DNA from 2 places in the Sodalis sp. RH21 genome. Region 1 is predicted to be linked to the other one. Evidence: predicted binding sites of a transcription regulator. Region 1 holds the regulator's gene; the other holds the start of a gene.

Region 1 (5,605 bases):
AAAACACCCAATTATTGCCGTTACCGGCTCCAGCGGGGCGGGCACCACCACCACCAGCCTGGCGTTTCGTAAAATTTTCCAACAGCTGAAAATCAACGCCGCGGAGCTGGAAGGGGATAGCTTTCATCATTTCACCCGGCCGGAAATGGATATGGCGATCCGCAAAGCCCGCGATCTTGGCCGCCATATCAGCTATTTCGGACCGGAAGCCAATGATTTCGGTTTACTGGAGCGTACGCTCCAGCAATACGGGCTGTCCGGACAGGGCGAGTCGCGCAAGTATCTGCATACCTACGATGAAGCCGTGCCGTACAATCAGGTTCCCGGCACGTTTACCCCCTGGCAGCCGCTGCCGGAGCCGACCGACGTGCTGTTTTACGAAGGGCTGCACGGCGGCGTGGTCACCGATCGCCATGATGTGGCGCAGCATGTGGATCTGCTGGTGGGGGTGGTGCCCATCGTTAATCTTGAATGGATTCAGAAACTGGTGCGCGATACCGGCGAGCGTGGGCATTCCCGCGAGGCGGTGATGGATTCGGTGGTGCGGTCGATGGAAGATTACATTAATTACATCACGCCGCAATTTTCCCGTACCCATATCAATTTCCAGCGGGTTCCCACCGTTGATACGTCAAATCCTTTCGCCGCCAAGGCGATTCCTTCGCTTGATGAAAGCTTTGTCGTTATTCATTTCCGCAGTTTGAATCATATTGATTTTCCTTACCTGCTGGCCATGTTGCAGGGTTCGTTTATTTCCAATATCAATACCCTGGTGGTTCCCGGCGGCAAAATGGGCCTGGCCATGGAGCTGATCGTGGGGCCGCTGGTGCAGCAATTGCTGGAAGGGAAAGAAATCAAGTAAGCGCGGGAGCTATTGATACGCCGCGACTAAGCGCGGCGCGCGTGGGTCGGTTATGCGGCGGGAGCGTGGCGTTCGGCGCGCACTTCAAAGCTGTGGGTCACATTGACCGACGCGCCGAGCATCAGGGAAACGGAACAATATTTTTCCGCCGACAGCGCGACCGCCCGTTCAACCGCCTTATCGGTCAGGCCGGCGCCGGTCACGATAAAATGCAGATTGATATGGGTAAACAGCCTGGGCGCCTCTTCACGGCGCTCGGAGGTGAGTTTCACCTCGCAGTCCCGCACGTCCTGCCGCCCCTTTTGTAAAATCGAGACAACATCGATGGCGCTACAGCCGCCGACCGACATCAATACCATTTCCATGGGGCTGGGCGCCTTCTCCCCGGCATTGCCATCCATTAAAATCTGATGGCCGGAGGATGATTCGCCTATAAAAGATAACCCTTCTACCCATTTTACTCGTGCCTGCATTATGATGACTCCAGATAAAAAGCTTTCCAGCAGACTACATTTTTGCTGGAAAAGTGGCAATGTTACCGAACATACTTCATGCTGATGCAAGACAACAGAAGACACTGCTTCAAACCTATGCTAAAAACAAGGCTGGATCGGCCTCATTGATATTGAAAGGGCAAGAGCTCGATCGGAACATCATAAAATACCAGACCCTAATAAGTTCCCTTACGTCGCTCCGTTAACGCGGAGTAAGAGAAAAATACCGCGCCGTAACAGGGAATACGATGTCCTGACTCAGGGACAGCGATGACAAAAGAGGATAACAGCGAATGGTTCTCGGCAAACCGCAAACAGACCCTACTCTCGAATGGTTCCTGTCTCATTGCCATATTCATAAGTATCCATCGAAGAGTACGCTTATACATCAGGGCGAAAAAGCAGAAACGCTTTACTACATCGTCAAGGGCGCCGTCGCGGTGCTGATTAAAGATGAAGAAGGCAAAGAGATGATCCTCTCCTATCTCAACCAGGGGGATTTCATCGGTGAATTAGGCTTATTCGAGGAAGGCCAGGAACGCAGCGCCTGGGTACGGGCTAAAACCGCCTGTGAGGTGGCCGAGATTTCTTATAAAAAATTCCGGCAGCTCATACAGGTCAATCCCGATATCCTCATGCGTTTATCCGCGCAAATGGCCAGCCGTTTGCAGGTGACCTCGGAAAAAGTCGGTAACCTGGCGTTTCTCGACGTTACCGGGCGCATTGCCCAGACTTTGCTGAATTTGGCGAAGCAACCCGACGCCATGACGCATCCCGACGGCATGCAAATCAAGATTACCCGTCAGGAAATCGGTCAGATTGTCGGCTGCTCGCGTGAAACAGTAGGCCGTATCCTTAAAATGTTGGAAGATCAGAACCTTATCTCCGCACACGGTAAAACCATTGTCGTTTACGGTACGCGCTGATAGCGTTTTAAGACAGGCGTGGTGCTCTGTGCCACGCTTTTTCCGCCGGCCGACGGTTTGCCCATAGATCCTATGTGGCGCAGGCTGATTTATCACCCCGAAGTTAACTACGCCTTACGGCAAACAATCGTATTATGCCTGCCCGTGGCGGTAGGCCTGCTATTCGGCAGCCTGCAAAACGGCCTGCTGTTCTCTTTGGTGCCCGCCTGTTGCAATATCGCCGGCCTGGATACCCTGCATAAACGTTTTTTTAAACGCCTGGCCATCGGCGGCCTGCTGTTCGCCCTTAGCAGTACGCTTATCCAAGTGTTGCTGCATCTGGCGGTGCCGCTGCCCGTGATTATGTTCGGCCTGGCGCTGCTGTTCGGCGTGACCGGCGAGATAAGCCCGCTGCACGGGCGCTTATTGCCCGCCGCCCTTATCGCCGCCATCTTTACCCTCGGCCTGGCCGGCAATGTGCCTTTTGGCGTGCCGCCGCTGTTATATATTGCCGGTACCGCCTGGTACGGATTATTCAACGGCCTGTGGTTCTGGCTGTGGAAAGAGCAGCCGATGCGGGAAACCCTCAGCCTGCTGTACCGGGAACTGGCGGATTATATCGAGGCGAAATATAGCCTGCTGACGCAGCATACCGACCCGGAGACCGCTTTGCCGCCGCTGTTTGCCCGCCAGCAAACGGTGATTGACCTGATAGCGCAGGTTTATCAGCAATTGCATATGCTCTCCGCCACTCATCAACAGCAATATAAACGCCTGCTGCGCGCCTTCCAGGTCGCGCTGGATTTACAGGAACATATCGCCGTCAGCCTGCATCAGCCCGACGAAGTGCAAAAGCTGGTGGAACAAAGCCACGCGGAGGCGGTCATCCGCTATAACGCGCGGGTGATTGCGGCGCGGCTGCGGGTGCTGGCCGACGATATCCTGTACCACCGGCCGCCGGGGCGCTTTACCATGGCCAGCGCACTCTCGGCGCTGGAAAAAATCGCCGAACGCAACCCCGACAATCCAGTCGGCCATTTTTGTTATTATCACTTCAGCCGCATCGCGCGCCTGCTGCGCACCCAGCGTCCCCTATACCGCCGCGACGTGATGGCCGACAATCAGCAGCGGCTTTCGTTCTGGCACGCGCTGATAAGCTACTGTTCCCTGAAGTCCATGGCCCTGCGCAACGCCGCCCGTTTAGGGGTGATACTGGCGATCGGCAGCAGTTTCGGATTGATGTTTAACCTGCCCAAACCGTACTGGATTTTAATGACGGTGATGTTCGTCAGCCAGAACGGTTATAACGCCACCCGGGTCCGCATCCAGCACCGGGCGCTGGGGACGCTGGCGGGGTTGTTTATCGCCGCCGGCACCCTGCGGCTGGAACTGGGCGACGGTACGATCTTGCTGTGCATGCTGGTCCTGACCCTGGCGGCCTATCTGGTGCTGCGCAAAAACTATGGCCTGGCGATGACTGGCATGACCGTGACCGCCGTCTATACGCTGCAACTGCTGTCGCTTAACGGCGCGCATTTCCTGGTGCCGCGGCTGGTGGACACGCTGCTTGGCTGTATGCTGGCGTTTGGCGGCATGTTGTGGCTGTGGCCGCAGTGGCAGAGCGGGCTGTTGCGTAAAAATGCGCATCTGGCGCTGGAGCGGGATCAGGAAGCGCTGCGCCTGCTGTTGCAGCCGGTGGCGGAACCGGCGGCGCTGGCCTATGCGCGCATGCGGGTCAACCAGGGCCATAACGCGCTGTTTACCTCGCTCAGCCAGGCGATGCGGGAGCCGGCTTTCAACTCCCGCTACCTGTCCGATATGCGTTTATGGGTGACGCACAGCCAGTTTATCGTTGAACACATCAACGCCATGACCATCCTGGCGCGGGATCATTATATGCTGACGCCGGCGCTGGCCCAGAAATACCTGGCGGCCTGCGAAGTGGCCCTGCAGCGCTGCCAGCAGCGGCTTGAATACGACGGGCCGAGCGGTGAAAGCCCGGTAGCGGAAGCCGCCGCCGAGACCCAGACCCACTCGACCACCCTGATGGAGCGCCATTTACAGCGTATTTTGTTCCATTTGGGCGTGATGCATACCATTTCCTCGGTGGCCTGGCGCCAGCGGCCGCAGCACGGCCGCTGGCTGGCGCGCCGGTTAAGCGAACCCCGGGGCTAGTCCCGGGCGGGTTATCAGGCGTCGGCGCCAAGCACCTGGGCCACCGCTTTTTCAAACCGCGCCATGCCCAGCTCGATATCCTCGAACTCCACTACCAGCGATGGCGCAAACCGCACCACGTCCGGACCGGCCACCAGGATCATCAGGCCCTGGGCGGCGCTGGCATGCAGGAATTCCCGCGCGCGGCCGTGGAACTGCGGCTGCAATACCGCGCCCAATAGCAGCCCCATGCCGCGGACTTCCGCAAACAAATGATATTTGTCGTTTATCGCCTCCAGCGCACGGATAAACCGATCGTGCCGCTCGTTGATGCCCGCCAGCACCTCTGGCGTATTAATCACATCCAGGGCCGCCTCCGCCACCGCGCAGGCCAGCGGGTTGCCGCCGTAAGTGGTGCCGTGGGTGCCCACCGCCATCACCGAGGCGATATCTTCGGTGGTCAGCATGGCGCTGATCGGGAAACCGCCGCCCAGCGCTTTGGCGGTGGTCAGGATATCCGGCGATACGCCGTAATGCATATAGGTAAACAGCTGGCCGGTACGGCCCATGCCGCACTGTACTTCATCCATCACCAGCAGCGCCTGGTATTGGTCGCACAGATCGCGCAGGCCTTGCAGGAATTCCGGCGTGGCCGGCATGATGCCGCCCTCCCCCTGAATGGGTTCTACCACGATGGCGCAGGTATGATCGTCCATAACCGCTTTTACCGCAGCCAGGTCATTGAACGGCACATGGATGATATCGGCCGGTTTTGGGCCGAACCCATCGGAATATTTAGGCTGCCCGCCCACCGAAACGGTAAACAGCGTGCGGCCATGGAAAGCGTTATGGAAAGCAATGATTTTGGTTTTGTAGGGACTGTGGCGGGTGATGGCATAATGGCGGGCCAATTTAAACGCCGCTTCGTTGGCTTCGCCGCCTGAATTGGCGAAAAACACCCGGTCGGCAAAGGTGGCGTCGATCAGCTTGCTGGCCAGGCGCAGGGACGGTTCGTTGGTAAAGACATTGCTGGTGTGCCACAGGGTTTCGCCCTGCTGTTTCAGCGCCGCCACCAGCGCCGGATGGCAATGCCCCAGCGCGGTAACCGCGATACCGCCGGAGAAATCCACATATTCTTTGCCGTCCTGATCCCACACCCGGCTGCCTTTTCCTTTGACCGGAATAAACTG
Region 2 (5,605 bases), 1.4 Mb from region 1:
CGGAAACCTGGGGCTACCATCGTTACTGGCTGGCGGAGCACCATAATATGACCGGCATCGCCAGCGCCGCCACGTCGGTATTACTCGGTTATATTGCCGGCGGCACCCAGACCCTGCGCCTGGGGTCCGGCGGCGTCATGTTGCCCAATCACGCGCCGCTGGTGATTGCCGAGCAGTTCGGCACCCTGGAAACCCTCTATCCCGGACGTATCGATCTCGGCCTGGGGCGGGCGCCGGGTACCGATCAACGCACGATGATCGCCCTGCGCCGCCACCTCGGCGGCGAAGTGGATAATTTCCCCCGGGACGTACAGGAACTGCTGGCTTATTTCGATGACGTACAGCCGGGCCAGCCGGTACAGGCGGTGCCGGGCCAGGGGCTACATGTGCCGATATGGCTGTTAGGCTCCAGCCTGTACAGCGCCCAGCTGGCGGCGGCGCTGGGCCTGCCGTTCTCGTTCGCCTCGCATTTTGCGCCGGATATGCTTTGGCAGGCATTGGATATTTACCGCCAGCAATTTAAGCCGTCCGCGTATTTGGAACACCCCTACGCCATGGTCTGTATTAACGTGGTGGCCGCCGATAGCGAACGGGATGCGCGGTTCCTGTTTACGTCGATGCAGCAGCAGTTTATTAATCTGCGCCGCGGGCGTCCCGGCCCGCTGCCGGCGCCGGTGGAAGATATCGAAGCGCTATGGTCGGCCGGCGAGCAGTACGGCGTCGAGCAGGCGCTGCGCATGTCGGTGGTGGGCGACCGGGATCAGGTTCGCGCGGGTCTGCAGGCGGTGATCGAGCAGACCGGTACGGATGAGCTGATGATCAACGGGCAGATTTTCGATCATCAAGCCCGGCTGCGCTCATTTGAGCTGGCCATCGGCGTACGCGACGAACTCACGTTCTGACCCGATCGGCACCCATAAAAAAACCCGCCGATTGGCGGGTTTTTTATTAGCGCGTTAACGCTTAGGCATCACGGCGACGAGTGGTCGGCGCGGCGGCGGCATCGCCTTCGCGACGCGGCCCGCGTTGACCGTCACGGCTGCCGCTGAAACGGCGCTCGGCAGGGGCGCCGCCTTCACGGCGATCGCTGAAGCTGCGACGGCCCGGAGCACCATTGCCGCCTTCGCGGCGTTCGCCGCCAAACGCACCGCGGGGAGCGCCGGCGCCAGCACCGCCGCCACGGCGTTCACCGCGCGGCGCGGCCACTGCTTCACCCACGAACTGCATGTTCATCGGCTTGTTCAGGATACGCGTACGGGTAAAATGCGACAGCATATCGCCCGGCATACCTTTAGGCAGCTCGATGGTGGAATGCGATGCGAACAGCTTGATATTGCCGATATAGCGGCTGCTGATGTCGCCTTCGTTGGCAATAGCGCCGACGATATGACGCACTTCAACCCCATCATCACGACCCACTTCGATGCGATACAGATCCATTTCGCCGACGTCACGACGTTCGCGACGAGCCGGACGTTCGCCGCCGCGATCTGCGCCGCTACGGTCGGAACCTTCGCTGCGACGATCGTCGCGATCGCGGAATTCGCTGCGCGGACGACGGTTGATCACCGGATCGGGCGGCAGGATCAGCGGACGTTCGCCCTGGGCCATTTTCAGCAAAGCCGCGGCCAGCGTTTCCATATCCATCTCTTCCAGCGGTTGCAGCTTGGCCAGCAGCGCACGATACATGTCCAGATCGCTGCTTTCCAATTGAGCCTGCACCTTGGCGGCAAATTTCGCCAGGCGGCGTTGGCTCAGCACTTCACCGGTCGGGATTTCCACTTCCGGAATGGCCAGCTTCATGATGCGTTCGATATTACGCAGCAGGCGGCGTTCGCGGTTTTCCACAAACAGCAGCGCGCGACCGGCGCGGCCAGCACGGCCGGTACGGCCGATACGGTGCACGTAGGATTCGGAATCCATCGGGATATCGTAATTCACTACCAGGCTGATGCGATCAACATCCAGGCCGCGGGCGGCGACATCGGTGGCGATCAGAATATCCAGGCGGCCGTCTTTCAGGCGATCCAGGGTTTGCTCGCGCAGCGCCTGGTTCATGTCGCCGTTCAGGGCGGCGCTGTTGTAGCCGCTGTGCTCCAGCGCTTCGGCCACTTCCAGCGTGGCATTTTTGGTGCGCACGAAGATGATGGCGGCGTCGAAGTCTTCCGCTTCCAGGAACCGGACCAGCGCTTCGTTCTTGCGCATGCCCTGCACGGTCCAGTAGCTCTGGCTGATGTCGGGACGCGTGGTAACGCTGGACTGAATCCGTACTTCCTGCGGGTCGTTCATGAAACGACGCGTAATCCGGCGAATAGCTTCCGGCATGGTAGCCGAGAACAGCGCGGTTTGGTGCTTGGCCGGGATCTGCGCCATGATGGTTTCAACGTCTTCGATAAAGCCCATGCGCAGCATTTCATCGGCTTCATCCAGCACCAATCCGCTTAATTTGGACAGGTCGAGGGTGCCGCGTTTCAAATGGTCAAGCAAACGGCCCGGGGTGCCAACGACAACCTGGGGTCCCTGGCGCAGGGCGCGCAGCTGGACGTCATAACGCTGGCCGCCGTAAAGCGCCACCACGTTGATGCCTTTCATATGCTTGGCAAAATCGGAAATGGCTTCCGCCACCTGTACGGCCAACTCGCGGGTCGGCGCCAGAACCAGCACCTGGGGCGCGGCCAGCTCCGCATCGATATTATGTAATAAAGGAAGAGCAAACGCAGCGGTCTTGCCGCTCCCGGTTTGCGCCATACCCAGTACGTCACGGCCCGCCAGCAGTTGCGGAATACATTCTAACTGGATAGGTGATGGTTTTTCATAGCCCAGATCGGTCAGGGCATTCAGGATGGGAGCGGAAAGTCCCAAATCAGCAAAAGAGGTTTCAACTTCAGACATGTACACGTGCCTCATATCATAATGGCGGCCAGTCTACATACCTCGTCGTGAAAACTTTCATTCATTTTCATCAAAAGTGTGAACCGGCTCAAATTGGATTTAAAACGAACAAACAAGCCCTCACCCTTGCAGGTGATAAAAAAGAGTAACGGGCTGAGTTGTTTAGTTCGTCAGCTATTGCTGGTCCGATTCTGATAGGTCGTCTTGCCCTTGGCCTAAGAGCGCCAATTCCAACAATGCATAGCGGTGCTCAACAAAGTTATGTACGTTGTTAGCGACCGTCAGTTTGAACAGCGCCGAAGCGGAGTTCTTGTCCCCCAGACTTAGGTAATGCTTACCTAAATAGAAGTCAGTTTCACTGAGATGCTCGGCGAGCGAAGTGTTATCCGTTGCGTCCGCCTTAAGGCGCTCCATCAGCGTAGTTTCACTGATGTCCCCCAGGTAGAACTCGACAATATTCCATCCCCATTGGCCTCTGTTCGCTTTTTGATAACGCTGAACCAGCGCATCTTTGGCTTTGTTGGTATCGATTTGCTTCTCAACCAGGTAAAGCCATAACGAACGGAAAGGATCATTTGGGTCGTCGCGATAAAACGCCTGCAGATCATCCTGCGCCAAACGGTAGCGGCCTCCATAATACAAGGCAATGCCACGGTTTAAATACGCGTAGTTGTAAGTTGGATCAAGCTCTAGTACAGAATCAAACGCTTCATAGGCAGCATCAAAATTGCCTGCCTGCGTTAAGTAAATGCCGAGATAGTTAAATACCTCAGGCATATCAGGGCGGATAGCCAGCGCTTGTGAAAAATCATTACGCGCTAACGCTCTTAACCCTAGGCTATCATACAGCACTCCGCGCTCATATAATAGCTGTGCTCGCTCATCATCGGTTAGTGCCCGGCTCGCCAGGATTTGTTCCATGCGCGCCAGGATGACTTCCTGTTGTAACGTCGGCTGCAATGGAACAGCTAAAACGTCATCTTTACGCCAATCAATGTTGCTGCATCCTGCCAGCATAAACGCCATCGCAACGAACCACCAGCGCAAGTAAGGCCTCATTTCCCACTCCCGAAGAAAAACATTGGATGAACGTCCTGTCCCCCATCGGCTTAACACAAGGCGTCCCGCCCTTGTGATACGAACAGCCCCTTACCCGGTAAGGGGCTGTAAAATGCGCTAACAGTTATTTATTCTACTCTAATTCTATTATTATGCTGATTATTCTACTTCCGGAACCACTGCATCCTGACCAGGAGCGGTAGCTTCCTTGATACTCAGGCGCACACGTCCCTGACGATCGACTTCCAGCACTTTAACCGGTACTTCCTGACCCATTTGCAGGTAGTCGGATACTTTCTCCACACGCTTGTCGGCGATCTGCGAGATATGCACCAAACCTTCCTTGCCGCCGCCGATGGCCACGAATGCGCCAAAATCAACGATGCGGGTCACTTTACCATTATAGATCCGGCCCACTTCAATTTCAGCGGTAATCTCTTCGATACGACGAATGGCATGGCGCGCTTTTTCGCCGTCGGTCGCCGCAACCTTCACCGTACCGTCATCTTCGATTTCGATAGTGGTGCCGGTTTCTTCGGTCAACGCACGGATAACCGAGCCGCCTTTACCAATCACGTCCTTGATCTTGTCGGGATTGATCTTGATGGTATGGATACGCGGCGCGAACTGGGAGATATCGCCGCGCGGGCTGCTGATAGCCTGTTCCATCACACCCAGGATATGCAAACGCGCGCCCTTGGCCTGATTTAACGCTACCTGCATGATTTCGCGGGTGATGCCTTCGATTTTAATATCCATTTGCAGCGCGGTGACGCCTTCACGGCTACCGGCCACTTTAAAGTCCATGTCGCCCAGATGATCTTCATCACCCAGAATATCGGACAACACGACAAAGTTATCACCTTCTTTTACCAGACCCATGGCGATACCGGCGACGGCGGCCTTGATCGGCACCCCGGCATCCATCAGCGCCAAGGAGGCGCCGCACACGGAGGCCATGGATGAAGAACCATTGGATTCAGTGATTTCCGATACCACACGCACGGTGTACGGGAACTCATTGGCTTTTGGCATTACCGCCAGCACACCGCGTTTCGCCAAACGGCCATGGCCGATTTCACGACGCTTGGGTGAGCCGACCATGCCGGTTTCACCAACGCAATAAGGAGGGAAGTTATAGTGTAGCAGGAAACGGTCGGTACGCTCACCGGTCAATTCATCAATATTTTGCGCGTCGCGCTCGGTGCCGAGGGTGGCGGTAACCAGCGCCTGGGTTTCGCCGCGGGTGAACAGCGCGGAACCATGGGTACGCGGCAGCACGCCGGTACGGATGTCCAGGCCGCGGATCATGTCTTTTTCGCGGCCGTCGATACGCGGTTCGCCGCGCAGTACGCGGCTGCGAACCACGGTCTTCTCAAGGCTGGCCAGCAGTTCTTTGATATCGCCTTCGTCCAGCGTCTCGTCCTGCGCCAGCAGCGCGGCAACGACGTCGGATTTGATGCTATTGACCTGGGCGTAGCGTTCCAGCTTCTCGGTGATATGGTAAGCATCACCCAGACGACCTTCCGCCAGTTCGGCCACGCGGGTTTGCAGCGCGGCGTTGACTTCAGGGGCGTGCCATTCCCATTTCGGTTTGCCGGCTTCTGCAACCAGGGCATTGATATTGTCGATAACGATTTGCTGTTGATCGTGG

The links. The regulator CRP, encoded in region 1, controls carbon source genes, mostly activating them, when cyclic AMP is high. The targets are predictions, from matches to a motif close to ATGTGANNNNNNTCACAT.
Region 2: yrbN (protein YrbN) is a predicted target of CRP. The motif match lies at 2,969-2,986, and genes of this name have one in related genera.

What each region holds. Positions count from the first base shown of each region.
Region 1 covers NZ_CP178732.1:217,423-223,027, reverse strand. The annotation lists gene ACL2XP_RS00985 (phosphoribulokinase) at 1-862, shown strand, start outside; gene ACL2XP_RS00980 (OsmC family protein) at 913-1,335, opposite strand; gene crp (cAMP-activated global transcriptional regulator CRP) at 1,650-2,282, shown strand; gene ACL2XP_RS00970 (YccS/YhfK family putative transporter) at 2,355-4,436, shown strand; gene argD (bifunctional acetylornithine/succinyldiaminopimelate transaminase) at 4,451-5,605, opposite strand, start outside.
Region 2 covers NZ_CP178732.1:4,789,046-4,794,650, forward strand. The annotation lists gene ACL2XP_RS22120 (luciferase-like monooxygenase) at 1-902, shown strand, start outside; gene ACL2XP_RS22125 (DEAD/DEAH family ATP-dependent RNA helicase) at 964-2,892, opposite strand; gene yrbN (protein YrbN) at 2,904-2,963, opposite strand; gene nlpI (lipoprotein NlpI) at 3,067-3,951, opposite strand; gene pnp (polyribonucleotide nucleotidyltransferase) at 4,111-5,605, opposite strand, start outside.